Regions from separate parts of the Streptomyces sp. NPDC005898 genome, predicted to be linked through region 3. Evidence: riboswitches for the same ligand, from Rfam matches in the RefSeq annotation. Region 3 holds a riboswitch; each other region holds the start of a gene.

Region 1 (7,287 bases), on a different contig from region 3:
GGCCGAAAATGATCCCCTGCCCATGGGGCATATGACCTGCCTCCTTCCGTTTGGGGAGGCCCGGCCGACAAGGGCGATCAGTGACCTGTGAGGATGGCCGACATGGACATTCGCCATAGGAACAACGTGACAGTCACGGGCCCCGCCGACGGGCCGGTGGTGGTCCTGGCGCACGGTTTCGGCTGCGACCAGAACATGTGGCGGCTGGTGGTGCCCGCGCTCGCGGAGCGACACCGGGTCGTCCTCTTCGACTACGTCGGCTCCGGCGGCTCGGACCTGTCGGCCTGGAGCCAGGAGCGGTACTCCTCCCTGCACGGCTACGCCCAGGACGTCGTGGAGGTCTGCGCGGAGCTGGACCTGGAGGGGGCGGTCTTCGTGGGTCACTCGGTGAGCGCCATGGTGGGGGTGATGGCCGCACACGCGGCGCCGGAGCGGATCGGGGCGCTGGTGATGGTGGCCCCCTCGCCCTGCTACATCGACGACGACAGCTACCGCGGCGGCTTCACCGCCGACGACATCGACGAACTACTGGCCTCGCTGGAGTCGAACTACCTCGGCTGGTCCTCCGCGATGGCCCCGATGATCATGGGCAATCCGGAGCGCCCGGAGCTGGGGGAGGAGCTGACCAACAGCTTCTGCGCCACCGACCCCGCCATCGCCCGCGTCTTCGCCCGGACCACCTTCCTGTCCGACAGCCGCGAGGACCTGAAGAGCGTGACCGTGCCGACCCTCGTGCTGGAGTGCGCCGAGGACGTGATCGCGCCCCGCGAGGTCGGCGCGTATGTACGCGACGCGATCCCCGCCTCCCGCCTGGTCACCCTGGCCGCCACCGGGCACTGCCCGCAGCTCAGCGCGCCGGAGGCCACCGCCGAAGCGATCCTCGGTTTCCTGGAGGAACGGCGGTGATGTGCCGTCCGAGCGGAGAGCCTCCGGGAGCCGGGGGTGCGGCCGGCACGAACGCCGCGTTCACGGCGCTCCTGGAGGACAGCGCCGAGGACCTCTACGAATCGGCACCGTGCGGCTACCTGTCGACGCTGATGGACGGCACCATCGCCAAGATCAACTCGACGCTGCTCGACTGGCTCGGCATGGAGCGCGACGCCGTGGTCGGCGAAATGCGCTTCGCCGACCTCCTGACCGTCGGCGGGAAGCTCTATCACGAGACACACTTCGCCCCGCTGCTGCGCATGCAGGGTGAGCTGGGCGGCATAGCGCTGGAGATGAAGGCCACCGACGGGCGCCGGCTGCCGGTCCTGGTCTCCTCCCTGGTCAAGTACGGCAGCCACGGCGAGCCGCTGCTGATCCGTACCACCGTCTTCGACGCCTCCGACCGGCGCGCCTACGAGCAGGAACTCCTGCGCCGGCGCCAGGAGGCCGAACAGGCTCGGGCCGAGGCCGAGGAAGCGCACGCCGAGGCCGAGCGGTCGCGCGCGGAGGCCGAGCAGGCGCGCCGGCAGGCCGAGGCCGACCGCGAACGGCTGGCCGACGCGCTCGCCGCCCTCCAGCAGACCCTCGTCCCCGACACGCTGCCCGACGTCCCCGGGCTCGAGACGGCGGTCTACTACCACACCGCCTCCCCGGACCTCCTGGGCGGCGACTTCTACGACCTGTTCCCGCTGGGCGGGGGACGGTGGGCGTTCTTCCTCGGCGACGTGTGCGGCAAGGGCCCTCAGGCGGCCTCGCTCACCTCGCTGACCCGCTACACCCTGCGCGCCGCCGCCCTGCACGACCCCGAGCCCGCCGTGGCGCTCGCCACCTTGAACGCCGTCCTGCACGACCGCTACACCGCCGGGGGCGACCCCCGCTACTGCACCGCCATCTTCGGCGTCATCGAACCGGACGGGGAGCGCGCCACCATCCGGCTCGCCTCCGGCGGCCACCCGCCGGCGCTGGTCGTCAGAGCAGCAGGCAACACCGACTACGTCCCCACTCCGGGGGGCCTGCTCGTGGGCGCCCTGCCGGACGCGCCCTTCACCACGGCGGAGGCCACGCTCGGTCCCGGCGACACGATCCTGCTCTACACCGACGGGCTCACCGAGGCCCGCGCCGGACGCAGCCGCGAGAGCATGTTCGGCGACGACGCCCTGCGCGCCTTCTTCGACGACGCCCTCTCCACCTCGGCCGACGCGGTGATCACCTCCCTGAGCAAGCTGCTGGAGGGCTTCGGCCAGGGTCTGGACGACGACACCGCCCTGCTCGCGCTCGGCGTCCCCGCCCGCCCGAGTGCCCGTCCGACACCGAAGCAGTGAGATGAGCCCACTGAACATCACTCGCCAGGACGCCGAATCCGGTCCTGTGCTGCACGTGAGCGGCGCGCTCGACTACGAGCAGTCCGCGGACCTGCGCGAGCAGCTCCACACCCTGGTCCTGAGCAGTGGCCAGAGCCTGGTCATCGACCTGTCCGGCCTGGACTTCTGCGACTCCAGCGGCATCACCGCCCTGCTCGCCGCCCGGCAGCGGGCCCACGCGGCGGGCGCCGAACTGACGCTGCTCGACGTCCCGGCCAACACCCTGCGCATCCTCGCCGTGGCCGGACTGGACCAGGTCTTCGCCATCCGCTCCGGCACCACCGGCTGAGCCGCGTCCCCGGGCCCGATCAGGAGACCGTGGACGGCGGCGGGGTCCACCGGCCGGCACGGGGCACGGTGGCGGAGACGCCGTACTCCTTCCTGAGATCCTCCGGAATGGCGTAGTGCATGACACGCCCGCGGGTGAGCGAGGACAGCTCCAGGGCCGCGGTGAGGCTGCCGAGGCGATCCAGCGCCCAGGCGCCCAGCGGCGAGCGGTCCTCGATCGTCTCCAGCACCCCGAGCAGGTGGGGCACGGCCTTCACCACGGTGTCCCACGCGGTGCTCGGCACGCCCAGCCAGTCGGCGCAGGTGTCCCCGACGAGATGGCGGATGAGGGCGGAGACGATCGGGTCGAAGAGGGTGCCGGGCACGACCTCCTCGTACAGGTCGATGAGCTGCCGGGTCAGATGGACGCCTTCCGCGGAGGGCCCCATGTGACGGATCATGTACAGGTCGAGGAATTGGCGGGCCTCGTCGAGCGTCTTCGGGACCGCGTCCTGGTCGATGCCGAGCATCGCCCCGACCACACGCCACGCGTAGTAGTACGCCTCGGCGCCCTCTGTCGACATATGGATGTTCAGCCGGTGCAGGCTGTCCAGCACGAGCAGCGAGAAGAACATCTGCCCGCCGATCATGTCCTCCTGGCAGATCGGCGTCCCGAACGCCTCGGTGTCCCAGCGGTTCTCCCGCTTGAGGTGATGCCGGATGGAGGCGTGCAGCAGACGGACCTTCTGCGCGGCCGGGATGAAGCGGCTGCCCGCCTCGAAGGCGTCGGGCCGCATCAGGTAGACGGTGAACTGGCCCGTCTCCGCCATCCGCCTGGAGGGGTACGCCAGTCCGTGGGTCGTCGACAGCAGCTTCGCCACGACCGGCACGACGTAGCAGGCGGGCATGGAGGCGAAGGACAGGGCCGTGGAGATGTGCACGTTGTTGTCGATGAAGAACAACCGGGCCTTCTCCATCTCGCCCCAGTCCACCCACGACGGGGGATGGCTGGTGGCCGCCAGATACTCCCTGGCGACGTGCGGCAGCCCGTCCGGCAGGGGAGCCCCGGCGGTGGAGACGTACCGCATCAACGTGTTGAACTTGCCGACCTCCCCGCGCTCGAAGAGCGTGGCGACGGTGGCGTCGGCCAGTTCGTCCCCGGGGTCGCGCAAGGCGTTCATCGACGCCTCCGTGTACAGCATGACAGGGCTCCTCGTCTTCCAAGGTGACGGCCACGGCCTCGGGGGAGGGGCCGAGGACCGGGTGGCCACCGCGGCCGGTGGGTGCCGTCTCGCGCGTGGTTCAGGACAGGCGGGCCGCCGCCGCGTGCGCCAGGTCGGTCAAGGCCTTGGCGGCGGGTGTCGGCAGGTCCGCCTCGTGCAGGGCGTCCAGGGCCTCCTCGACCCGGACGGAGATCATGTCCTCGACGCGGTCGGGCGCCCCGAGCGCGCACATCACCTCGCGTACGGTGTCCAGATCCGCCGCGTCCGAATCGGGCCGGCCCAGCAGGGCGCGCAGCTGCTCCCGTTGACCGGGTCCGGCCAAGCGCCAGGTCTCGGCCAGCAGGGCCGTCGGCCGGTGCCCGCGCACGTCGTCGGCGTTGGCCTTGCCGGTGTGCTCGGGGTCGCCGAACAGGCCGAGCAGGTCGTCGCGCAACTGGAACGCCTCGCCCAACGGCAGGCCGTACGCGGTATAGCCCGCACGCAGCCGGCCGGCCGCACCCGCCAGCGCCCCGCCGATCAACAGGGGCTGCTCGACGGTGTACTTGGCGGTCTTGTACCGGATCACCTTCAGCGAGGCCGTGGTGTCGGGGTCGGCTCCGGTGCGCAGGATCTCCAGGCACTCGCCCGCGATCAGCTCCCGGGCCAGCGCCGACCACAGGGGGCGGGCCCTGGCCAGATAGGCGGCGGGCAGACCGCTGGCGGCGAACAGCTGCCCGGCCAGCCCCATCAGCAGATCGCCCACCAGCATCGCCAGCGACCTGCCGTCGGCCGACGCGCGGGGACGGTCGGGCACACAGTCCCGCAGGGCCACCTGGGCGGTGGGGCGGCCGTGCCGCAACGGGCTGTCGTCGATGAGGTCGTCGTGCACGACCGCGGCGGCGTGCACCAGCTCCATCGAGGCCGCAGCCCGCACCAGCGCGTCACTGTCGGGCTGGCCCACCCCGCGCCAGCCCCAGTAGCAGAAGGCCGCCCGCAGCCGCTTGCCGTCCGCGACGGCCGCCTCCAGCTGCTCGGCCACCGGATGGAGAAGCGGATCGACGTCCGCGAAGCGTTCGGCCTCCTGGCCGACGAACGCACGCAGCACCGCGTCGACACGGTCCTTGAACCGTGCGGGTTCCCACAGGTCAGAGGCCATCGGCGGCCCGCCGGGCCAGCGCGCGCCGGGCCAGGATCTCCAGGTGGGCCGGAGGCACCGCCGCGTACCGGTCCCGCACCAGGCGCCCGCGCGCCAGCAGATCGTGCTCGGCGTCCGCCGCCAGGTCCGCCGCGTCCGAGCGGTGCAGCAGCCCTCGTACCGTCCCCACCGCCGTGCCCAGCGTGCTGACCCCGAGGTCGGCCAGCCCCGCCGCCAGCAGCACCGCCCGTTCACCGAGGCCGACGATGCGGCTCGCTTCCCGCGTCATGACATGTCCCCCTGAAGCACATTCCGCCGGGGCACATCCGCCCGGCGGCCGTCTCGTGTCGCCGCTCACAGGATGACCACACGCCGGGCGCGGCCCGGCCGGAACTCACGATCGAGTGAACGCCGCGCTTCGTGTTGCCGACCCGCCGCACGGGCGTTGCTGGAGCGAACCGGGAGCCCTCGTGGGGCCGTTCCCGCAGGGTGCCGGGTACGTCTGACCACGATCGGAATCGCCCGGGCAAGTTGTCAGGCCCCTCCGTCGCGCACTAATGTCACCACGCCTTGGTGAACGGGAAATCCGGTGTGATGCCGGTGCGGCCCTCGCCACTGTGATCGGGAAGTCCGGCTCCAGCCCTCGCGGCAGCCACTGGGCACACACGTGCCCGGGAAGGCGGAGTCCGGTCGGTACGACCCGTCAGCCAGGAGACCGGCCAAGGCACGTTGTCCATCCACGAGGTGCTGGAGAGGGTCTGCTGAGCCATGCACATAGCCGAGGGTTTCCTCCCGCCGGCGCACGCGATCGCCTGGGGCGTAGCGTCCGCGCCGTTCGTCGTCCACGGAGTCCGTCGTCTGACCCGTGAGGTCAAGGAACACCCCGAGAGCACCCTGCTCCTGGGAGCCGCCGGGGCCTTCACCTTTGTTCTCTCCGCCCTGAAGATCCCGTCCGTGACGGGCAGTTGCTCGCATCCGACGGGCACCGGACTGGGCGCGATCCTGTTCCGGCCGCCGATCATGGCGGTGCTCGGCACCATCACGCTGCTGTTCCAGGCCCTGCTGCTCGCCCACGGCGGGCTCACCACCCTGGGCGCCAACGTGTTCTCCATGGCGATCGTCGGGCCGTGGGCCGGATACGCCGTCTACCGGCTGCTCAGGCGGTTCGACGTACCGCTGATGGCCGCCGTGTTCTGCGGGGCCTTCGTCGCCGACCTGTCCACGTACTGCGTCACCAGCGTCCAGCTGGCCCTGGCGTTCCCGGACCCCGGCAGCGGCTTCCTCGGCGCGCTGGGCAAGTTCGGCGGGATCTTCGCCGTCACGCAGATCCCCCTCGCCGTCAGCGAAGGCCTGCTCACCGTCCTGGTCATGCGGCTGCTCGTGCAGTCCAGCCGGGGCGAACTCGCGCGGCTCGGCGTGCTGCCGCAGGGCAAGCGGCCCACCATGCCGCACGAGACCTCCGCGATGGGGGAGACCCCCGCGAAGCAGCAGACGCAGGAGACGCAGGAGACGCACAGGGAGGCCAGCGCCTGATGAGCCGGAACACGAAGATCAACATCCTGCTGCTCGTGGTCGTGGCGGCGCTCGCGGTGCTGCCCCTGGCGCTCGGGCTCGGCGACCACAAAAAGGAACCGTTCACCGGTGCCGACGCCCAGGCAGAGACGGCGATCACCGAGATCGAGCCGGACTACAAACCGTGGTTCTCGCCCCTGTACGAGCCGCCCTCCGGCGAGATCGAATCCGCGCTCTTCGCCCTCCAGGCGGCCCTCGGCGCCGGTGTCCTCGCGTACTACTTCGGTCTGCGCAAGGGCCGCAGGCAGGGCGCCGAACGCCGGCAGGCGCAGGAGGCGCGCGCCGGGCAGCCCCCGGGGGACGAGGCCGCCGAGCCCGGGCCCGGGCAGCTCTGACCGGCAGTGCTGCCCATCGACGTGGCGGCGCACAGCAGTCGCTGGCGCCGCCGCCACCCCGTGGACAAGGCCGTGCTCGGGCTCGGCCTCACCCTCCTCGCGATCTCCCTGCCGCCCTGGCCGGGCGCCGCCCTGGTCGCGGCCACCGCGCTCGTCCTGCTGCTCGGCCCGGCGGGTGTGCCGCCGCGCAAACTGTGGCGCGCCTACCGCGTGCCGCTCGGCTTCTGCGTCACCGGAGCGCTGACCCTGCTCGTCCAGCTCGGCGGCCCGGACGGCTTCGTCACCCTCGCGGAGTCGGGTCCCGCGCGGGCGGGGGGCCTGCTCCTGCGCACCTCGGCGGCCTCGCTCGGCGTGCTCCTGTTCGCCTTCACCACCCCCATGTCGGATCTGCTGCCCCGCCTGGTCAAGGCGGGCATCCCGGCGCCCGTCGTGGACGTCGCCCTGGTGACCTACCGGATGAGCTTCCTGCTCCTGGATGCCATGACCCG
Region 2 (7,287 bases), on a different contig from region 3:
CTCCAGCACGTCCTCCAGCGGGTCGTCGATCTGGCCGGTGCTGATCAGCGCGACCGTGGGCGCGTTGTGCGAGTTCTCGTGCGTCTCGTCGGCGTGCGCCGCGCCGGCGCACCACACGGCCGGCGCCGCCTCGCCACCGCCAGCAGTGCCCATCGGGACAGCCTCTGCGTCCAACTGCCGCTCACCGCAGCCGCCTCGCACCACACCCGTGGGCCGCCGACCGCGGCCCGCTCGCCGTGTGTAACCCTCCGGCGCCCGAGAAGTCACCGACGATCATACGAACGGGAAGAAGACAGTCGTATGCGCAACCGTCGCGCCCTGTCCGTGTACGCCGCCCTGCTGGGGCCACTCGCCCTCTGCATCGCGCTGTCGGCCGCCCCGGCCGCGGGTGCGACCGGGCGGGCCGTGGGGAACCCCAACCCGCTGCCCCTCACCGACACGCTGATCGGCGAAGGGGTCACGATCGAGGGCCCGCTGATCAACACCCTGGCGTTTCCCCGCCTGTTGTGACCGCGCCGGCGGCCCCGTCCTCGGGTGTCAGCTCGGCCGGGAAGCCGCTCCAGCGCAGCTCCGCGGGCAGGTGCCGCATGTCGTTGAAGAAGACCAGCGAGGCGGGGCGCCCCGGCGCGTAACGGATCACGGTCAGAGCCGCGTTGCCGTGGTGGAGGCCGAGCCAGCGCCACGGCGGTGCGTCGAGGGCGTCCCGCACGAGCCAGCCGATCAGGAAGTTGTGCGTGACCAGCAGCTCGTGGCGCGGCTCGGCGCCGGGCACCGGGCCGGTGAACCGTTCCAGGGCGGCGCGGGCCAGCGCGGGCCCGCCCTCCCGCTCATCGGCGGGGAACCGGGCCAGCCGCTGGAGCGTCGACTCCGCGCTGTCCGCCGGGAGTTCGTCCCGTGCCGGCATGTACGGGATGTAGTCCCCCGCGGCCTCGCAGCGGTGCAGGGGCACCCCGTCGAGCCGCTCCCCGACCAGCCGGGCCGTCTGCTCGGCCCGGGGCAGCGGCCCGTGGTGGATCGCGGAGAGGGGTACGCCCCGCAGCCGCTCCCCGAGCAGCGCGGCCTGGCGCCGCCCGGCCTCGGTCAGCTCGCTCTCGTCGGCGGTGGCCTCACCGTGCCGGGCGAGATAGAGGTGCCGGACGGCGCTCCCGGTCATGCCCGCGGGCCCTCGTCCTCCAGATTGCCCTCGGTCTCCAAGTAGGCCTGCCGCAGCGCTTCGAGGACCGCCGGGTCGGGCTTCGCCCACATGCCCCGCGACTGAGCCTCCAGGAGGCGCTCCGCGATGCCGTGCAGCGCCCAGGGGTTGTTCTCCTGGAGGAACTGCCGGTTGGTCGGGTCCAGGACGTAGGTCTCCGTGAGCTTGTCGTACATCCAGTCGGCGACGACGCCCGTCGTGGCGTCGTACCCGAACAAGTAGTCCACGGTCGCGGCGAGTTCGAAGGCGCCCTTGTAGCCGTGGCGGCGCATCGCCTCGATCCACTTGGGGTTGACCACCCGCGCGCGGAACACCCGCGAGGTCTCCTCGACCAGGGTGCGCGTGCGGACCGTCTCGGGACGCGTCGAGTCGCCGATGTACGCCTCGGGGGCCGTGCCCCGCAGGGCGCGCACGGTCGCGACCATGCCGCCGTGGTACTGGAAGTAGTCGTCGGAGTCCGCGATGTCGTGCTCGCGGGTGTCCGTGTTCTTCGCGGCCACCGCGATGCGCTTGTACGCGGTCTCCATCTCGGCGCGGGCCGGCCGGCCTTCGAGCCCTCGCCCGTACGCGTAGCCGCCCCACACCGTGTAGACCTCGGCGAGGTCCGCGTCCGTGCGCCAGTCGCGGGAGTCGATGAGCTGGAGCAGCCCCGCGCCGTACGTGCCCGGACGCGAGCCGAAGATGCGGGTGGTGGCCCGGCGCTCGTCACCGTGCTCGGCCAGGTCGGCCTGGGCGTGGGCGCGTACGTAGTTGTGCTCGGCGGGCTCGTCCAGCGAGGCCGCGAGGCGCACCGCGTCGTCGAGCAGGCCGATCGTGTGCGGGAACGCGTCGCGGAAGAAGCCCGAGATGCGCAGCGTCACGTCGATGCGCGGGCGGCCGAGGTCCTCGTACGGGATGGCCTCCAGGCCGGTGACGCGGCGCGAGGCGTCGTCCCAGACGGGGCGGACGCCGAGCAGCGCCATCGCCTCGGCGACGTCGTCGCCCGCCGTGCGCATCGCGCTCGTGCCCCACAGGGACAGGCCGACGGAGGTGGGGTAGTCGCCGTTGTCGTTCTTGTACCGCTCGATGAGCGAGTCGGCGAGGGCCTCGCCGGTCTCCCACGCGAGGCGGGAGGGCACGGCCTTGGGGTCGACGGAGTAGAAGTTGCGGCCCGTCGGCAGGACGTTGACCAGGCCGCGCAGCGGGGAGCCGCTGGGCCCGGCGGGGACGAAGCGGCCCTCCAACGCGCGTACCGCGTTGTCCAGTTCGGCCGTGGTGCCCTCCAGGCGGGGCACGACCTCGCGGGCCGCGAACTCCAGGATGGCGGCGACCTGCTCGCCCTGGCCCGCGGCCACCGAGGCCACGGCCGCGGGGTCCCAGTCGGCGTCGTCCATCGCCTGGACCAGCGCACGGGCCTTCTCCTCGGCCTCGTCGGCGCTCACGCGCGTCGCCGCGGACTCGTCCAGGCCGAGCGCCTCGCGCAGGCCGGGCAGGGCGGAGGTGCCGCCCCAGATCTGGCGGGCGCGCAGGACGGCGAGGACGAGGTTGACGCGGTCGGCGCCCGCCGGGGCGGTGCCGAGGACGTGCAGACCGTCGCGGATCTGCATGTCCTTGATCTCGCAGAGCCAGCCGTCGACATGCAGCAGGAAGTCGTCGAAGCCGTCGTCGTCCGGGCGGTCCTCCAGGCCCAGGTCGTGGTCGAGCTTCGCGGCCTGGATGAGCGTCCAGATCTGCGCGCGGATCGCCGGCAGCTTCGCCGGGTCCATGGAGCTGATCTGCGCGTACTCGTCCAGGAGCTGCTCCAGGCGCGCGATGTCGCCGTAGGAGTCGGCGCGGGCCATCGGCGGCACGAGGTGGTCGATGAGCGTGGCGTGCACGCGGCGCTTGGCCTGCGTGCCCTCGCCCGGGTCGTTGACCAGGAACGGGTAGATCAGCGGCAGGTCGCCGAGCGCGGCGTCGGGGCCGCAGGCCGCCGAGAGGCCCGCGTTCTTGCCGGGCAGCCACTCCAGATTGCCGTGCTTGCCGAGGTGGACCATCGCGTCGGCGCCGAAGCCGCCGTCGGCCGCGGGGGCCGCGATCCAGCGGTAGGCCGCCAAGTAGTGGTGCGAGGGCGGCAGATCGGGGTCGTGGTAGATCGCGATGGGGTTCTCGCCGAAGCCGCGCGGCGGCTGGATGAGGATGAGCAGATTGCCGCGCCGCAGGGCGGCCAGCACGATGTCGCCCTCCGGGTCGCCGCCCTCGCCCACCCGCGAGCGGTCCAGGAACATCTCGCCGGGCGGCGGCCCCCAGTGCTGCTCGACGGAGTCCCGCAGCTCCTGCGGCAGCGTCGCGTACCAGCGCTTGTAGGCGGCGGCCGGGATACGGACGGGGTTGGCGGCCAGCTGCTCCTCGGTGAGCCACTCCTGGTCGTGGCCGCCCGCGTCGATCAGCGCGCGGATCAGCTCGTCGCCGTCGCCCGAGACGAGGCCGGGGATGTCGGCCTCGGGGCCGAAGTCGTAGCCCTCGGCGCGCAGCCTGCGCAGCAGCGCGACCGCGGAGGCGGGGGTGTCCAGGCCGACCGCGTTGCCGATCCGCGAGTGCTTGGTCGGGTACGCGGAGAGCACCAGCGCGAGGCGCTTGTCGGCGGCCGGGATGTGCCTCAGGCGCGCGTGGCGCACGGCGATCCCGGCGACCCGGGTCGCCCGCTCGGCGTCGGCGACATAGGCGGGGAGCCCGTCCTCGTCGATCTCCTTGAACGAGAACGGCACGGTGATGAGGCGCCCGTCGAACTCCGGCACCGCGATCTGGCTCGCGGCGTCGAGCGGAGAGACGCCCTCGTCGTTCTCCTCCCAGGCCGAACGCGACCCGGTCAGGCACAGGGCCTGGAGGATCGGCACGTCGAGCCCGGTCAGCGCGCCCGCGTCCCACGACTCGTCGTCACCGCCCGCGGAGGCCTCGGCGGGCTTGGTGCCACCGGCGGCGAGGACCGTCGTGACGATGGCGTCGGCGGGGCGCAGCGCGTCGATCAGCTCGGGCTCGGGGGCGCGCAGCGAGGCCACGTACAGCGGCATCGGGCGGGCGCCGGCGTCCTCGATGGCGCCGCACAGGTCGTTGATGAACGCGGTGTTGCCGCTCATGTGGTGGGCGCGGTAGTACAGCACCGCGACCGTGGGGCCCTCGATGTCGCGGGCGGCGCGCTCCAGCGGGCCCCAGGACGGCGCGGGCGCCGGCGGGTCGAAGCCGTGGCCGGTGAGCAGCACGGTGTCGGAGAGGAAGCGGGCCAGCTGCTCCAGGTTCGCCGGGCCGCCGTGCGCGAGGTAGGCGTGGGCCTCGGCCGCGATGCCGACGGGCACCGTCGAGGAGGCCATGAGTTGGGCGTCGGGTGCCTGTTCGCCGGTGAGCACGACCACCGGCAGGCCGCTGGCGATGAGCTGGTCCAGCCCGTCCTGCCAGGCGCGGACACCGCCGAGGAGGCGTACGACGACGAGGTCGGCGCCCTCCAGGAGCGAGGGCAGCTCGGCGAGGTCCAGGCGGGAGGGGTTGGCGAACCGGTAGTCGACCGGACCCCCCGCCGCACGGGCGCTGAGCAGGTCGGTGTCGGAGGTCGACAGCAGCAGAAGCATGCGGGCGCAGGCCTTCCTCGGGGTGTCCGCGCCCCGGGTGGTCGTATGGACGGCAGGAGTTCCTGGCTCGCCCCACCTCGGTGGGGCTCACAGTGGCGGGACCGCGCCGGATTCGCACCGGCCTTCCTCCCTCGGGTCCTGGTGGACCCACGCCGTCGCTGGCGTCGGCGGACCTGGCGGGCCGCCGCCTGCATAGTAAGTCCTGCCCGCCGCCGGTGGGGCGGCCGCCTGCCGGGACGGCCCGTCTCGGGAGGCGACCGGCCGGATCGGCGTGGGTATGCTCGCCGCCATGCCGCCCAGCCGAGCACCTTCCATGAACCAGGGCGAATCCCCCATACGTGACCGGATACGCGACCGGGGCGACGCCTGCCCCGGGGCCCTGCGTCTGCACCGCGCCGACGACGGCGCGCTGGCCCGACTCCGGGTGCCCGCAGGGCTCTTGACGGTGTGTCAGGCGCTGGCGCTGGCCGACGCGGCTGAGCGTCTCGCGGACGGGAACCTCAGCGTCACCTCGCGCGGCAACATCGAGCTGCGCGGCCTCGGCGAGAGCTGCGGCGGCGAACTCTCCGCGCTCCTCGCGGACGCCGGCCTGCTGCCCTCCGAACGCCACGAGCGCGTCCGGAACATCGTGGCCTCCCCGTCGGCGGGACTGGACCGACTCGGCCACGCCGACGTGCAGTTGTGGGCCCGCGAGCTGGACCGGCTCCTGTGCGGGCAGGACTGGACGACAGCGCTTTCCGGCCGCTTCCTCTTCGTCCTCGACGACGGGCGCGGGGACGTCGCCGGACTGGGCGGCGATGTGACCTTGATCGCAGAATCGGGCGGTACGGCGCAGATACGGGTCGGGGCCGGCGTCCGGCGGCTCCCGGGCCCCGACGCGCCGCGCGCCGCCCTCGCCGCGGCCGGTGCCTTCCTCGCCGCGGCCCGCGAGGCGGGCAACGGCGCGTGGCGGGTGACGGAACTGCCGGCCGGGCGGGGCGTGAACCTGGCGGAGGCGTTGGCGGCGGCGGGCCTCACGACAGAGCCCGTGACGCCGGACGCCTCGCCGAGCGGGTGCGCCTCCGTCGCCCGAACGCCGACCGGGCCGGCCGGGCCGGCTTCTGCGGCGCCTGCGGCTTCTGTGGCGTCTGTGGCGTCTGTGGCGCTTGGGGCGTCCGCGCCGTCTGCGGCGTCTGTGGCGCCTGGGGCGTCCGCACCGTCCGTCCCTGTGCCTGTGCCCGTGCCTGCCCCTGTCTCTGGGCCGACGGTGCCGGTCTCCGGGCCGGCCGAGCAGGCTTCCGAGCCGGCCACGCCGATCTCCGATCCGGCCCCCGCGCCGACCAACCCGCCCCTCGCGCCGACCGACCCGGCCCCCGGACCGGCGGAGCCGATCTCCGCGCCGCCCGACCCAACCCCCGCGCACAGCGCCCCGGCGGCCGCCGCCCCGCCCGTCCCCGGCGTCATCGGTGACGCCGGCCTGGGGTACGCGGTCGTGGTGAGTGCCCGGCTGGGCCGGGTGAGCGCCGCGCAGTGGCGGGTCCTGCTCCCCGCGCCCGGTGGGGAGATCCGGGTCACCCCGTGGCGCGGCTTCGTCGTCCCGGGCTTCGCGGACGAGGCCGCCGCGCGCGAGCGGCTGCGCGCGCTGGCCGACGCCGGTTTCCTCACCGACCCCCGCTCGCCCTGGCTCGGCGTCGGCGCCTGCACCGGACGCCCCGGCTGCGCCAAGTCCCTCGCCGACGTCCGCGCGGACGCCGTCCCCGGCGCCGGGGGCCTGCCCGTCCACTGGTCCGGCTGCGAGCGCCGGTGCGGACATCCGCGCGGCGACTGGGTGGACGTACTCGCCACCGGAGAGGGGCGCTACGAGGTGAGCGTGCGCACCGCCGGCACGACGGCACCCGTGAGCGGCAGGACATTGACCGAGACGGTCACGACAGCACGTACGACATCCGCAACCACCACCACAACGGCCACGAGATGAGCGAGAGCACAGTGTTCGACTACGAGAAGGACGGCGCGGCGATCTACCGCGAGTCCTTTGCCACCATCCGCGCGGAAGCGGACCTCGCCGGTCTGCCCGCCGACGTCAGCCAGGTCGCGGTGCGGATGATCCACGCCTGCGGGATGGTCGACCTCGTCCGCGACCTCGCCTTCAGCCCGCGGGTGGTGGCCGACGCCCGCAAGGCGCTGCGCGAGGGCGCGCCGATCCTGTGCGACGCGAACATGGTCGCGAGCGGCGTCACGCGCAAGCGGCTGCCCGCCGACAACGACGTGATCTGCACCCTCACCGACCCCGCGGTCCCCGACCTCGCGGCGCAGCTCTCCACCACCCGCAGCGCGGCCGCCATGGAGCTGTGGCGCGACCGCCTCGAAGGCTCCGTCGTCGCCATCGGCAACGCGCCCACCGCGCTCTTCCGCCTCCTGGAGATGATCGAGGCGGGCGCCCCGCGCCCGGCCGCGGTCCTCGGCATACCGGTCGGCTTCGTCGGCGCCGCCGAGTCCAAGGACGCCCTCGCCGCCAATCGCCTCGGGCTGGAG
Region 3 (7,287 bases):
GCACCTGCCTTCCGGTGCGCGGCCTGCGCGCCCCCGCGCCGGAACGTTTCCTGCCGTCCGGCTCGGGGCCGGCGCCGGGCCCGCCCCCGGCTCCCGTGGTGCTCGTCCTGCCGGCCATGGGCACCCCCGCCCGCTTCTACCGCCGCTTCGCGCGTCAGCTGCACGACGAGGGGCTGACCGCGCTCACCGCCGACCTGCGCGGTCAGGGCGAGGCGACCTCGCGCGCCACCGGCCGCGCGGCGGGCGACCACGGCTACCGGGCGATCGTCGAGGAGGACCTGCCGGCCGTCCTCGCCGCGATCCGCGCCGAGCTGGGCCCCGAGCCGCCCCTGTACCTCCTCGGCCACAGCCTCGGGGGGCAACTCGCGTTGGTGTACGCGTCATTGGCGAGGAAGGCCGTCGGCGCAGGGGGCTCGGAGTTCGGGGGCTCGGGCGTCGGGGGCCCGGACTTGAGGGACGCCGGTGTCGGGGGATCGGGCGTAGGGGGCTCCGGCGTAGGGGGTTCCGGTTTTTGGGGCCCCGGCGTCGACGGAGTGGTGATCGTCGCCACCGGCTCGGTCTGGTTCCGCGCGTTCGGCGCCCTGCGCGGCCCCGGCCTGCTCCTGACCCAACTGCTGATCACCGCCACGGCGGCCGTGCTCGGCCGCTGGCCCGGCACCCGGCTCGGCTTCGGCGGCGACCAGCCGAGGGGCGTCATGCGCGACTGGGCGCGCCAGGTGCGTACGGGGCGCTACCGCGCCAGGGGCTCCGCGCTCGACTACGAGACGGCGCTCGGCACCCTGGATCTGCCCGTGCTCGCCGTCTCCGTCGAGCGCGACGCCTACGCCCCCGTCGGCGCCCTCGACCACCTGCTCGCCAAGACCCCGCGGGCGCGCCTGACCCGCCACCACCTGACCGCGCGGGAGACCGGCACCCGGCTCGACCACTTCGCCTGGGCCCGGGCGGGCGGCGCGCTCGCCAAGCGGGTGGCGGCCTGGGCGACCGCCGACGGGCGCCGGGCGGGGGGATGCCGGGCCGGGGAGTCATGAGCGGTGCGCCCATGACCCGTACGGCCGTGACCCGTACGGCCGTGACCCCGTACCCCCGCGGTCGACGTGGTCGTGCGGCGTGTCAGCCGATCTGCTCCGGTGTGACCGTCAGCCACCGCTTGTCCGCGGTCACCTTCTGGCCCAACTCCCGCTGGCGCCGCGCGTTCTCCTCCTTCATACCGTCGAGCTGCTTCATGTACGCGTCCTTGCGGTTGACCCACACCCGTACGCCGCCGTGCTCCACGTCCGCGGAGTGGAACAGCATCGGGCCGTCGCTGACCGGGGTGTCCCCGGCCACCAGGACCGGCTTCCGCCACTCGTCGATGTAGGTGTTGATCGCCGCGGGCTTGCCCTCGAACCAGGTCAGCGGCGCCCACAGGTTCGGCGTCAGCTCGCGCCCGGCGAGCCGCGCCCGCTCCTTCTCGCCGAAGCGGCCCTCGGCGATCTCCTTGCGGGAGGTGGTGACGTCACCGGTCCCGCGGTCCTTGAGCTGGAGCGAGACGCCGATGACGTTCTGCGGCCGCACGCCGTAGCCGTACTTCGGGTCCGCGAGGACCATGCGCACCAGGTCCTCGGCCGCCGCGCTGACGACGTACACCTCGATGCCGTGCGCCCGCAGCGTCCGGTAGAGCTGCCGCATGCCCGGGGAGAACTCCGGCGGCTTCACCTCGGTCCGCGTCGGCTTCCCGCCCTCGTAGTACTCGGCGGGGATCGGCTTGCCGTACGCCAGCAGCTCGTCGACGTACTTCTTGAGTTCCCTCAGCGTGAATCCGGAGAAGATCTGCGCGGCCCAGGGGTAGCAGACCTGGTCGTCCACCTCGCACAGCCGGTTGTAGTAGCTGTAGAGGCTCTCCTTGTGCCCGGCCTTGTCCTTGAAGGGGATGACCTTCAGGGACGGGTCCATGGTCTCGCGGGTCAGGACGCCCTTCATCTCCAGGAAGGGCAGCAGCGACTCCTCCAGGTCGTTGCGGTACGTCGTGTTGTCCGCGTCGAAGACGGCGTACGCGCCCTTGTGGTCGTTCGCGGCGATGACCTCGCCGAGCCGCTTCGCGACCGGCTTCGGCCAGTGCGACAGCTCGCGGGCGGTGGCCGCCGAGGTGTCGGCGGCGCTCGCCTGGTCCGTCGGCCACAGCGCGCTGCCCGCGAGGACGGCGGCGGCCAGCGCGCCCATGGCGCCGATGAGGGCCGGCCTGCTCTTCACCCGTACTGCTGCCATGTCTCTGCGTCCCTGCCGTTCCCTGAGAGCGGTGTGCGCCCCGTTCGGAGCGGCGCGCAACTCTATGGGCCCCCGGGGGCCGATTCCCATGATCGACGTCACCGGGCGGCGGCGGCATGGGGGGAGGCGGAGGCGGGTAGGGGAGAGGGACGCCGGACCCGGGGGAGGGCGGGCGCCGGCGGTGACGGCGTTGGGCCAGCGGGGACGGCGGGGGCCGCCGCGGGCGGCTGGGGCCGCCGCGGGGAGCGGTCGCATCGCCCATACTGGCCGCATGGGCTCCCGTGAGTTCGTCAGGGCCGTCCCCCGGCTCGACGGCATGGTCGTCTCCGCGGTCGGCTACCGCACCGCGGGACAGCGCCCCGCCCTGCACCGGGGCCTGCCCTCGCCCCACCTGACGGTGATCTTCTCGCTGGACGGCGCCATCGCCGGCGGCGACACCCCCGACCGGGCGACCGGCCCGGACGCCACCCGCACCGACATCGTCGTGGGCGGCCTGCACCAGAGCCCCGTGTACGTCGTCCAGCCCGAGCACGAGGCGGGCATCCAGCTCGCCGTGCACCCGCTGGCGGCCCGCGCCCTCCTCGGCCTGCCCGCCGGAGCGCTGACCGGACAGTCCGTCGTCGCCGGCACCGACGTGTTCGGCGAGCGCGCCGGCGACCTCCGCGAGCGGCTGTGCGAGCTGGACCGCTGGGAGGACCGCTTCGCCGCCCTCTCCGCCTACCTGCGCCGGCGCGCGGCCACGGACCGTACCGCCGGGACCGTACGTCCCGAGGTCGCCGAGGCCTGGGCCCGGCTGGCCCGGCACCGCGGCGCGGACACGCTGGGCGCCCTGTCCCGGCACGTCGCGCTCAGCGAACGCCGCCTGACCGCGCTCTTTCGCGCCGAGACCGGGCTGAGCCCCAAGCAGGCCGCCCGCCTGATGCGCTTCCAGCACGCGAAGGACGCCGTGGTCCGCGCCGTCGCGGCGGGCGGCCCGCCGAACCTCGCCCGGGTCGCGGCCGACACCGGCTACTGCGACCACTCCCACCTCGTACGCGACTTCCGCCGGTACACGGGGACGAGCCCCACCGGCTGGCTCGCCGAAGAGTGCCGGAACATCCAAGCCGAGGCGCACGGCGAGGGCGAAGAGTGAGGGACATGACCAACACCACACCGAACCCCGCACCGTCCCCCGCCTCCAACGCACCCGCCTCCAGCGCGCCCACCCCCGGCGCGCCCGCCTCCAGCGCACCCACCCCCGGCGCGCCCGCGCCCGGCGCGCCCGCCCCCACCATCTGGCCGGGCCTCCAGGCCGAGGACGCCCCCGCGCTGATCGACTTCCTCGTCGGCACCGTCGGCTTCCTGCGCACGGCCGTCCACGAGGACGGCGGCCGCGTCGTGCACGCCCAGCTCGACTGGCCCGAGGGCGGCGGCGTCATGCTCGGCTCCCACGACCCCGCCACCGAGGGCACCTGCGGCACACCCGGCACCGCGAGCGCCTACGTCGTCACCGACCGGGTGGAGGACCTGTACCGCCGGCTCACCGAGGCGGGCGTGCGGGTCATCGCCGAGATCGAGGACAAACCGTACGGCGGCCGAGAGTTCGCCGTCGCGGACCCGGAGGGAAACCACTGGTCCTTCGGCTCCTACCGGGGCGAGCCGAGGCCCGGACCGACCCCGTGAGCACGCGTGATAACTTGCGCAAGCCAGTCAAACCCACACCTGGGCCAGGGAATCCGGTGCGAATCCGGAACTGACGCGCAGCGGTGAGGGGGACGGGCGGGGCCACGGCCACTGGGCGTCTCACGACGCCCGGGAAGGCGCCCCGCCCGGTTGATCCCGAGTCCGAAGACCTGCTGGCGCCTTCGCCCGCACACCGGGCGGCGAAGGTCGTGACGCAGACCAGGCTCCGCGTATGAGCCGTGACACTCAAGGGATCGCGTGTCCTCGAAAGCCCGTACATCCGTCCTGCGCCGTGCCGCACTCCTCATGGCCGGCACGCTCGCGCTCAGCGCCTGCGGCGGCGGCTCGGCGCCGGAGCCCGCGGGCAAGGGCGCCGACGGCTACCCCGTCACCGTCGCCTCATGCGGCAAGGACGTGCGGGTCACGGCCCCGCCCCAGCGCGCCGTCTCGCTCGACCAGGGCTCCACGGAGATCCTGCTCTCCCTCGGGCTCGCCGACCGCATGGCCGGCACCGGCACCTGGACCGACCCGGTCGCGAAGAACCTGGCGAAGGACAACGCGAAGGTGGAGCGGCTCGCCGACCGCTACCCCTCCCTGGAGAAGGTCCTCGCCAAGGAACCGGACTTCGTCAGCGCCTCCTTCCTCTACACCGTCGGCAAGGGCGGCGTCGCCGACCGCGCGAAGTTCACCGACCTCGGCGTGCCCGTCTACGTCTCGCCCACCGACTGCGCGGGCAAGGACAACGACGGCGGCGGCGACGGCAAACGCGTGCGGACCCTCACCATGGACACCGTCTACGGCGAGATCCGCGACCTGGCGAAGGTGTTCGGCGTGCGCCAGCGCGGCGAGCGGCTGATCGCCGACCTGAAGGGCCGCGTCACGAAGGCCACGAAGGACGTCGAGGCGTCCGACGCGACGATCCTGTACTGGTTCGCCAACTCCGACGCCCCGTACATGGCGGGCTGCTGCGGCGCGCCCGGCATCATCACCCGCGAACTCGGCGCGAAGAACGCCTTCCACGACACCCGCGAGGAGTGGCCCCAGATCAACTGGGAGACCGTCGCCGACCGCGACCCCGACGTCCTCGTCCTCGGCGACCTCACCCGCAGGTCGCAGTCGGCCGAGAGCGCCGAGGCGAAGATCAGGTTCCTGGAGACCAACCCGGCGACCAAGAACCTGACCGCCGTCAGGAAGAAACGGTACGTCCGGCTCAGCGGCCAGGCCATGAACCCCACGATCCGCACCGTCGACGGCATCGAGCAAGTGGCGGCCGGGCTGCGGAAGTTCGGGCTCACCACATGAGCGTGGCCGCACCCGCCCGGCAGGGGCTGCTGTGGCTGGCCGCGTGCGCGGCGCTCGCGCTGTCCGTGGCGCTCGCCGTCACCATCGGCCCCGCCGACATCTCCGTGCCCGACGTGTGGTCGGTGCTCGCCGCGCACCTCGGCTGGGGCGAGTCGCGCCTCACCCCCCTCAGGGACGGCATCGTCTGGAACCTGCGGATGCCCCGCACCCTGCTCGCCGCCGTCTGCGGCGCGGGCCTCGCGGTGTGCGGGGCGGTCATGCAGTCCCTGCTCCGCAACCCCCTCGCGGACCCCTTCGTGCTCGGGGTGTCGTCCGGGGCGTCCACGGGGGCCGTCGCGGTCGTCGTCCTCGGGGTGGGCGGGGGAGCGGTGTCCATCTCGGCGGGGGCCTTCGCGGGCGCGCTCCTGTCCTTCGCGCTCGTCCTGCTCCTGAGCCACACGCTGGGCGGGACGACGGACCGGGTGGTGCTGTCCGGCGTGGCCGCGCTGCAGCTCTTCTCCGCCCTGACGTCGTTCGTCGTCCTCACGGCGGGCGACGCGGAGACCACCAGGGGCGTGCTGTTCTGGCTGCTGGGCTCGCTCAGCGGGGCGGGCTGGACGGACGTGTGGCTGTGCGGCGCCGTCCTCGCCGTGGCGCTGGTCGTCTGCCTCGGCCACGCCCGTACGCTCGACGCCTTCGCGTTCGGCCAGGAGGCGGCGGCGACGCTGGGCGTGCACGTGGCGCGCACCCGGCTCGTGCTGCTCTGCGTGACGGCGCTGCTGACCGCCGCGCTGGTCAGCTCGGCGGGCGCCATCGGCTTCGTGGGCCTGGTCCTGCCGCACGCGGCCCGCGCGTTCGCCGGCGCCGGCCACGCCCGCCTGCTGCCGGTCACGGCACTGGCCGGGGCGCTCTTCCTGATCTGGGTGGACACGCTGGCCCGCACGGCCCTGGACCCCCAGGAGGTCCCGGTGGGTGTGGTGACGTCACTGATCGGCGTACCGGCGTTCGTGCTGGTGCTGTACCGGACGCGGGGAGCGACGACGTGAGGCCCGAGAGGTCGGACGAGGTGAGGCCCGAGACGACGCCCGACACGGTGCGCGGACCCGGGGGCCGGGAAGGGCCGGTCGGGACCGGGGGTCGGGAAGGGCCGGCCGGGACCGGGGGTCGGGAAGGGCCGGCCGGGACCGGGGGTCGGGAAGGGCCGGCCGGGACCGGGGGCCGGGAAGGGCTGGCCGGGATCGGGGGCCGGGAAGGGCCGGCTGGGACCGGGGGTCGGGAAGGGCCGGCTGGGACCGGGGGTCGGGAAGGGCCGGTCGGGACCGGGCGCGGCCTGCGCGCGGACCGTGTCGCCCGCGAGGCCGGCGGCCGACTCGTGGTGGACGGCGTCAGCCTCGCCCCGCCGCCCGGCGCCACCGTGGGCCTCCTCGGCCCCAACGGCTCCGGCAAGTCCACGCTGCTGCGCCTCCTCGCGGGAGTCCTCGCGCCCGCCGCCGGGGTGGTCACCCTGGACGGCCGTCCGCTCGCCGACACGCCCCGCCGGGCGGTGGCGCGCCGCATCGCCGTGGTCGAGCAACACGCGTCCACGCAGGTCGAGTTGACGGTACGAGATGTCGTACGCCTGGGTCGCGTCCCGCACCGCCGCGCGTGGTCGGCCCCCACGCCCGAGGACGAGCGGGCGGTGCGGGAGGCGCTGGAGCACACGGGCCTCACCGAGCGGGCGGCCCAGTCCTGGCACACGCTGTCCGGCGGCGAACGCCAGCGCGTGCAGATCGCCCGCGCCCTGGCCCAGGAACCCCGCGAACTCCTCCTGGACGAACCGACCAACCACCTGGACGTCCAGCACCAGCTGGAACTGCTCGCACTGATCGCGGAACTCCCCCTCACCAGCGTGATCGCGCTGCACGACCTCAATCTGGCGGCGATGTACTGCGACCACGTGCTGATCCTGAAGGAGGGCACGGCGTACGCGGCGGGCACCCCGGCGGAGGTGATCACGGAGCAACTGATCGCCGAGGTCTACGGGGTACGCGCGGTGGTCACCCCGGGGGACCCGCCCCAGGACGGCAGCCCCCCGGCCCCGTCGATCCGCTTCCTACGAAC
Region 4 (7,287 bases), on a different contig from region 3:
TCGAACTCCTCGCCCCACAGGTCGACCAGCTCGGGCACGTCGGCCGGGGAGAACAGCGACCAGTCCTGGTCGGCGGCGACCCGGCGCATGAACTCGTCCGGGATCCAGTGCGCGAGGTTGAGGTTGTGCGTGCGGCGCGCGTCCTCACCGGTGTTGTCGCGCAGCTCCAGGAACTCCTCGATGTCGGAGTGCCACGTCTCCAGGTAGACCGCGGCGGCCCCCTTGCGCCGGCCGCCCTGGTTCACGGCGGCGACCGAGGCGTCCAGGGTCTTCAGGAACGGCACGATGCCGTTGGAGTGCCCGTTCGTGCCGCGGATCAGCGAACCCCGGGAACGGATGCGGGAGTACGAGAGTCCGATGCCGCCCGCGTGCTTGGAGAGCCGCGCGACCTGGTGGTAGCGGTCGTAGATGGAGTCCAGCTCGTCCAGCGGGGAGTCGAGGAGGTAGCAGGAGGACATCTGCGGGTGGCGGGTGCCGGAGTTGAAGAGCGTCGGCGAGGACGGCAGATAGTCCAGGCGGCTCATCAGGCGGTACAGCGCGGCGACCTCGTCCAGCGCCCGCTCGCTGCCGTCCTCCGCCAGGCCGCTCGCCACGCGCAGCATGAAGTGCTGCGGGGTCTCGATGACCTGCCGGGTGATCGGGTGGCGCAGCAGATAGCGGCTGTGCAGGGTGCGCAGGCCGAAGTACTCGAAGCGGAAGTCGGCGCCGTCGGCGAGCGCGCCCTCCACCAAAGCGTCGAGCCGGGCCGCGTGCGCCGTCACGAAGGACGCCGTGCGGTCGGCGATCAGGCCCTCGCGGTGGCCGACCGCGACGGAGTCGGTGAAGGAGCGCACGCCCTGCGTCGCCGCCTCCTCGCGGATGCCGATCGACAGGAGCCGGGCCGCCAGCTTGGAGTACGCCGGGTCCTCGGAGATGAGCCCCGCGGCCGCCTCGGTGGCCAGCTCCCGCAGCTCGGCCTCGTCGGCCCGCGCCGAGCGGCCGCGCAGCGCGGCGGCGGCCACCCGGCCGGGGTCGGCGTCGGGCAGGTCGGCGGTGAGGTCGGTCAGGGTGCGCAGCAGCGCGGTCCCCGGCCCGTCGGTTCCTTCGGCGTCCTGAAGGGTCGGCACCGAAGGCGTCGAAGGCGTCGACGGCGCTGACGCGGGTTCGGCAGGCGCGATGGTCACGTGGGGGCACTCCCTCGCTCGGCTCTGGGCCAGGGGGGAGGGATGGGCGCACACGGGCGCACCCGGGCAGGGCGGCGTACCGCGTCCACCGGCCCACTCCACGAGGCCCGGACGGTCGGCACCCGGACCGGACGGTACGGGTGCGCTGCCGGCAGGTCCTCGGACTCCGCGTACGCCGAATGCGTACACATGCACCGTTGCGGGACAGTTCCGGACTTGCACCGGATTCCCCTGCGGCGACAGCGAGCACGAGCATACATCTTGTGCCGGGCCCTGGAGGCGGGCCCACATCTTGTGTCGGCTCGCGGGGTGCGGTGCCTACAGCGTCAGCATGTACGCCAGCAGCGGCACCGTCTCGATGGGCCTCCAGTCGCGCTCGGGCGTGCGCCGGAAGCCCAGGCGCTCGTACAGCCGGTGGGCGGTGCGCATCGACGTCTGGGTGGACAGGACGAGCCCGGTGCGGCCCGCGTCCCGGGAGCGCCGCACGCACTCCCGTACGAGCGTCTCGCCGACGCCCCTGCCACGGGCCTCGGGGGAGACGGCCAGCATGCGGATCTCGGCCTCGCCGGTGCGGGCGATGTCGGCCATCGGGCCGCCGGACGGCACGTAGGTGACGCAGCCGAGCGCCTTGCCGTCCGCCGCGGCCACCAGGACCTCGGCCGCGGCCGCGCGCGCCGCCACGTCGCGCAGCACCGCGAGGTAGGGGTCGTCCGCCCCGAAGTCCAGGTGGCCGTCGGCGAGATAGGCCTGTGCGGTGAGGGCGCCGAGCGCCTCGTACTCGTCGGGGTGCGCGGGTCTGATCGTGAGGGCGGTGATGTCCATGCGGCGCAGTGTGCAACACGGGCACGGCGAAGGGCCGCCGATTTTCCGGCGGCCCTTCGTCACGGGTCGTCGGTCACGGCGGCCCTGTGTCACGGGGTCGTGCTCAGTGCGCGGCGCCCGCGGTCGCCGGCGGCAGCTCCTCGACGACGCCGGGGTCGCCCGCGTCCGCGGTGTAGTCCTCGGGGGAGGTCTCGTCGATGCCGTCGGGGGCCTTCAGCGCCCGCATGGCGAAGGTGAGGACCACCGTCACGACCACGTTCAGGACGAACGCGGTGAGGCCGATGTAGCCGATCTCGCCGATGCCCGGGATCGAGTCGGACGAACCGCCGAAGTGCTTCTGCGTCGGCGAGGCGACTCCGTACGCGGCCAGCGTGCCGTAGACCATGCCGACCGCCCAGCCCGCGAGCAGCGCCCAGCGGTGGAACCAGCGGGTGAACAGGCCGCCGACCAGCGCGGGCATGGTCTGGAGGATCCAGATGCCGCCCAGGAGCTGGAAGTTGATCGCGACCGTCTTGTCCATGGTGAGGACGAAGACCAGCGCGCCCACCTTCACCAGCAGCGAGACCAGCTTGGAGACCTTGGTCTCCTGCTCGGGCGTCGCGTCGGGCTTGAGGAAGTCCTTGTAGATGTTGCGGGTGAAGAGGTTCGCGGCCGCGATCGACATGATGGCCGCGGGGACCAGCGCGCCGATGCCGATGGCCGCGAAGGCCACGCCCGTGAACCAGTCGGGGAACATGGTCTCGAAGAGCTGGGGGATCGCCAGCTGGCCGTTGTCCACCTTGATCCCGGCCGCGATCGCCATGAAGCCGAGCAGGGCGAGCAGGCCGAGCATCAGCGAGTACAGCGGCAGGATGGTGGTGTTGCGCCGGATCACGTCGCGGCTCTTGGAGGAGAGCGTCGCGGTGATCGAGTGCGGGTACATGAACAGCGCGAGGGCCGAGCCGAGCGCGAGCGTCGCGTACGTCCACTGGCCGGCCTCGGCGGGCGCGAGCGCGCCGCGCGGCTTGCCGGTCGCCGGGTTGGTCTGCGCGAAGGCGTCACCGGCCTTGGCGAAGATGTCGTCGAAGCCGCCGAGCTTGATCGGGATGTAGATGATCGCGACGACGATGACGAGGTAGATCAGACCGTCCTTCACGAACGCGATCAGCGCGGGTGCGCGCAGCCCCGAGGAGTAGGTGTACGCGGCGAGCACCGCGAAGGCGATCAGCAGCGGCAGGTCCTTGACGAACCAGTTGGTGTCCGGCCCGCCGCCGACGCCCATGACGTCCAGGACGGCCTGGATGCCGACCAGTTGGAGCGCGATGTAGGGCATCGTGGCGAGGATGCCGGTGACCGCGACGGCCAGCGAGAGCCCCTTGGAGCCGAACCGTCCGCGCACGAAGTCGGAGGTCGTCACGTAGCCGTGCTTGTGCGAGACCGACCACAGGCGCGGCAGGAAGGTGAAGATCAGCGGATAGACGAGGATCGTGTACGGCACCGCGAAGAAGCCGGCCGCGCCCGCCGCGTAGATCGCCGCGGGGACGGCGACGAAGGTGTACGCGGTGTAGAGGTCGCCGCCGAGCAGGAACCACGTCACCCAGGTGCCGAACGACCGGCCGCCGAGGCCCCATTCGTCGAGGCTCTGGTTCTCGGCCCTGCGCCAGCGGGCGGCGAGGAAGCCCATGACCGTGACCGCGACGAAGAAGAAGATGAAGACGGCGAGCGCGACGCCGTTGACCCCGTCCTTCATGACCGCCCACCTTCCTTGCGGGCGCGCTGGTCGCGCTGCCACAGCTTGTACGCGGTCATCGTGAGCAGGGTGGAGATGATCACCCAGAGCATCTGGTACCAGTAGAAGAACGGGATGCCGATGAAGGTCGGTTCGACCTTCGCGTATGAACTCACCCAGAGCATTGCCACGAAGGGCGCGACAAGGCAGGCTGCGATGACCACGCGGACCGGTGTGACCACCGGTCTGTTCACTTCAGGCGCATCTGACATGTCGCGGCTCCGTTCCCTCACTTATCCCATGCTTAACGTGCGGGAAATCTAAGCCACAGTCTCGCTGTATGGAACCCCTGTCCGGATAACGGACTGGTCGACGTGCCTGCTCAGCAGCAGCGGAACCCCTGCCGGGGGTCCGACTCCTGGCGGTCCGTCCGCATGCGCTCGAACGCGCGGCGGCTGGGCACCGGCGCGGCCGGATGCGCCTCGCGTACGTGCGCCACATACCGCTCGTACGCCGACTCCCCGGTGAACTCGCGGACGTACCACCGCAGTCGGCGCAGCCCGCGCGAGGCCATGGTCATGGCGCGCACCACCACGCCCGTACCGTCAGCGCTCATGCCGTCAACGCTCATACCGTCAATTTCGATTCCACGTAGGGCGCTTCGTGCAGCGCGGTGGCGGCGGGGTCGCGCACATGCCGTACGCACACCCGCGCCGCGTCGACGATCACGACGACGACGAGCAGGGCGAGGACCGCCGAAAGGACGCCGTCCACCGCGGAGTTGGTGACGACGGTGTGCATGTCGTCCATGGTCTTCGCGGGCGGCAGGATCCGACCTTCCTCGATGGCGTCCCGGTAGCGGGAGCGCTGCGTGAAGAACCCCACCCGGGGGTCGCCGGAGAACACCTTCTGCCAGCTCGCCGTCAGGGTCACCGTCACGTCCCAGGCGAGCGGGACTCCCGTGATCCAGGCCCACTTGAGGCGCCCCGACTTCACCAGCAGGGTCGTGCAGACGGTCAGGGCGACGGCGGCGAGGAGCTGGTTGGCGATGCCGAAGACGGGGAAGAGCTGGTTGATCCCGCCGAGCGGCTCATGGACGCCGACCCACAGGAAGTACCCCCAGAGACCGGTGACGGCGGCGCTGGTCAGCACCAGACCGGGCTTCCAGCTCACCCTCTTGAAGGGCTCGCAGACGTTGCCGAGCATGTCCTGGAGCATGAAGCGGCCCACGCGCGTGCCCGCGTCGAGCGCGGTCAGGATGAACAACGCCTCGAACATGATGGCGAAGTGATACCAGAAGGCCCGCAGTGAGCCCCCCGTGACCTGGGAGAAGATCTCGGAGACGCCGACCGCGAGCGTGGGCGCGCCGCCCGTGCGCGAGAGTAGCGAGGACTCCTCCACGTCCTTGGCGGCCTGCGCGAGGTCGGCGGGGGAGAGGGAGTACCCGAAGCCCGCGACGGCCTTCGACGCCTCCTGCACGGTGTCCCCGACGACCCCCGCCGGCGCGTTCATCGCGAAGTACAGCCCGGGATCGATGATCGACGCGGCGACGAGCGCCATGATCGCCACGGCCGACTCCATCAGCATGGAGCCGTACCCGATCATCCGGACCTGCGTCTCCTTCTGGATCATCTTCGGCGTCGTGCCCGAGGAGATCAGCGCGTGGAAGCCGGACAGGGCCCCGCAGGCGATGGTGATGAAGACGAACGGGAAGAGCGACCCCGCGAAGACCGGTCCGTCGCCGCGCGAGGCGAAGTCGGTCACCGGGTCCATCCGCAGCGTCGGCAGCGTGATCACGACACCGAGGGCGAGCAGCAGGATGGTGCCGACCTTCATGAACGTGGAGAGGTAGTCACGCGGCGCGAGCAACATCCACACCGGCAGGATCGAGGCGATGAAGCCGTACGCCACCAGCCAGATCACCAGCGTCGACGGGGCGAGCGTGAAGGTGTCCGCGAGCGAGGACTCGGCGACCCGGCGCCCGGCGACCAGCGCGGCCAGCAGCAGCGCGACGCCGATGAGGGAGACCTCGCTGACCCGCCCCGGACGCAGGACGCGCAGGTAGAAGCCCATGAACAGGGCGATCGGGAGGGTCATCGCGATGGAGAAGGTGCCCCACGGGGACGCGGCGAGGGCGTTGACGATCACCAGGGCGAGCACACCCAGCAGGATGATCATGATGGCGAACGCGGCGAGCAGCGCGGCGGCCCCGCCGAACGGCCCGATCTCTTCCCGTGCCATCTGCCCGAGCGACCTGCCGTCCCGCCGCGTCGAGAAGAACAGCACCACCATGTCCTGCACGGCGCCCGCGAAGATCACGCCGACGATGATCCAGATGGTGCCGGGCAGGTACCCCATCTGGGCGGCCAGTACCGGCCCGACCAGTGGGCCCGCGCCCGCGATCGCCGCGAAGTGGTGGCCGAGCAGGACGCGGCGGTCGGTCGGGTGGAAGTCGATGCCGTCGTCGAGCCGCTCGGCGGGGGTGGCCCGGGTCCCGTCGACCTCGAGGACCCGGTGCGCGACGAACTTGGAGTAGAAGCGGTACGCGATCGCGTACGAGCCGAGGGCCGCCGCCACCATCCAGGCGGCCGACACCTCCTCCTCGCGCGCGAGGGCCAGCACGGTCCAGCCCGTGGCGCCGGCCAGCGCGACGAGGGACCAGACGACGATGGATCGGGGATCTGCTCTGCGCACCGGGTCGTCCTCCCGTTCATCATGCGAAGACGTGCTTCATGCGAAGACGTGCTTCATGCGATGACGTGCTTCATGCGATGACGGGAGGACCGTAGAGCAGGGAGGTGGCCCGCGCCAGACCGCCTGCGCGCGGGTCGGCCGATGGGGGTGCGGGTCGGCCCAGGGGGTCCGGGGGCGGCCCGGAAGCGGGCCCGGGTCAGTCCGTGGGGCGCTTGAGGCGGGCCACGAACTTGTAGCGGTCGCCGCGGTAGACCGAGCGCACCCACTCCACCGGCCGGCCCGCCGCGTCCAGCGAGTGCCGGGACAGCAGCAGCATCGGCAGGCCGACGTCGGTGCCGAGCAGGCCCGCCTCGCGCGGGGTGGCCAGGGACGTCTCGATGGTCTCCTCGGCCTCGGCGAGATGGACGTCGTAGACCTCGGCGAGCGCGGTGTAGAGCGAGGTGTACTTCACCAGGGAGCGGCGCAGCGCGGGGAAGCGCTTGGCGGACAGGTGTGTGGTCTCGATGGCCATCGCCTCGCCGTTGGCCAGGCGCAGCCGCTCGATGCGCAGCACGCGGCTGCCCGCGCCGATGTCGAGCAGCCCGGCGAGGGTGTCGTCGGCGGTGATGTAGCCCAGGTCCAGGAGCTGGGAGGTCGGCTCCAGGCCCTGGGCGCGCATGTCCTCCGTGTAGGAGGTCAGTTGCAGGGCCTGGGACACCTTCGGCTTGGCGACGAACGTGCCCTTGCCCTGGATGCGCTCGAGGCGGCCCTCGACGACCAGTTCCTGGAGGGCCTGGCGGACGGTCGTGCGCGAGGTGTCGAACTCGGCGGCGAGCGTGCGCTCGGGGGGGACGGGGGTGCCGGGCGGCAGCGTCTCCGTCATGTCGAGCAAGTGCCGCTTCAGCCGGTAGTACTTGGGCA

Evidence for each region. Region 3 has a riboswitch for cobalamin ahead of ABZ385_RS13050 (ABC transporter substrate-binding protein). Riboswitches for the same ligand answer to the same signal wherever they lie in the genome.
Region 1: linked by a shared signal. The riboswitch ahead of ABZ385_RS05245 (energy-coupling factor ABC transporter permease) and the one ahead of ABZ385_RS13050 (ABC transporter substrate-binding protein) in region 3 are both predicted to bind cobalamin.
Region 2: linked by a shared signal. The riboswitch ahead of cobN (cobaltochelatase subunit CobN) and the one ahead of ABZ385_RS13050 (ABC transporter substrate-binding protein) in region 3 are both predicted to bind cobalamin.
Region 4: linked by a shared signal. The riboswitch ahead of ABZ385_RS14925 (ribonucleoside-diphosphate reductase subunit alpha) and the one ahead of ABZ385_RS13050 (ABC transporter substrate-binding protein) in region 3 are both predicted to bind cobalamin.

Annotation. Positions count from the first base shown of each region.
Region 1 is NZ_JBEXWC010000003.1:9,426-16,712, reverse strand. It holds gene ABZ385_RS05275 (alpha/beta hydrolase) at 103-906, shown strand; gene ABZ385_RS05270 (SpoIIE family protein phosphatase) at 906-2,249, shown strand; gene ABZ385_RS05265 (STAS domain-containing protein) at 2,251-2,577, shown strand; gene ABZ385_RS05260 (oxygenase MpaB family protein) at 2,597-3,757, opposite strand; gene ABZ385_RS05255 (polyprenyl synthetase family protein) at 3,858-4,913, opposite strand; gene ABZ385_RS05250 (polyprenyl synthetase) at 4,903-5,181, opposite strand; cobalamin riboswitch at 5,447-5,631, shown strand; gene ABZ385_RS05245 (energy-coupling factor ABC transporter permease) at 5,661-6,425, shown strand; gene ABZ385_RS05240 (energy-coupling factor ABC transporter substrate-binding protein) at 6,425-6,799, shown strand; gene cbiQ (cobalt ECF transporter T component CbiQ) at 6,806-7,287, shown strand, end outside.
Region 2 is NZ_JBEXWC010000006.1:61,772-69,058, forward strand. It holds gene ABZ385_RS10745 (hypothetical protein) at 1-153, opposite strand, end outside; gene ABZ385_RS10750 (hypothetical protein) at 301-510, shown strand; gene ABZ385_RS10755 (histidine phosphatase family protein) at 479-1,153, opposite strand; gene cobN (cobaltochelatase subunit CobN) at 1,150-4,773, opposite strand; cobalamin riboswitch at 4,811-4,930, opposite strand; gene ABZ385_RS10765 (cobalamin biosynthesis protein CobG) at 5,063-6,730, shown strand; gene ABZ385_RS10770 (precorrin-8X methylmutase) at 6,742-7,287, shown strand, end outside.
Region 3 is NZ_JBEXWC010000007.1:255,250-262,536, reverse strand. It holds gene ABZ385_RS13070 (alpha/beta fold hydrolase) at 1-1,028, shown strand, start outside; gene ABZ385_RS13065 (HAD family hydrolase) at 1,111-2,244, opposite strand; gene ABZ385_RS13060 (helix-turn-helix domain-containing protein) at 2,516-3,376, shown strand; gene ABZ385_RS13055 (VOC family protein) at 3,382-3,906, shown strand; cobalamin riboswitch at 3,914-4,099, shown strand; gene ABZ385_RS13050 (ABC transporter substrate-binding protein) at 4,213-5,208, shown strand; gene ABZ385_RS13045 (iron chelate uptake ABC transporter family permease subunit) at 5,205-6,233, shown strand; gene ABZ385_RS13040 (ABC transporter ATP-binding protein) at 6,563-7,287, shown strand, end outside.
Region 4 is NZ_JBEXWC010000009.1:61,126-68,412, forward strand. It holds gene ABZ385_RS14925 (ribonucleoside-diphosphate reductase subunit alpha) at 1-1,163, opposite strand, end outside; cobalamin riboswitch at 1,296-1,432, opposite strand; gene ABZ385_RS14930 (GNAT family N-acetyltransferase) at 1,482-1,985, opposite strand; gene mctP (monocarboxylate uptake permease MctP) at 2,089-3,714, opposite strand; gene ABZ385_RS14940 (DUF3311 domain-containing protein) at 3,711-3,965, opposite strand; gene ABZ385_RS14945 (YbdD/YjiX family protein) at 4,076-4,273, opposite strand; gene ABZ385_RS14950 (carbon starvation CstA family protein) at 4,321-6,387, opposite strand; gene ABZ385_RS14955 (GntR family transcriptional regulator) at 6,584-7,287, opposite strand, start outside.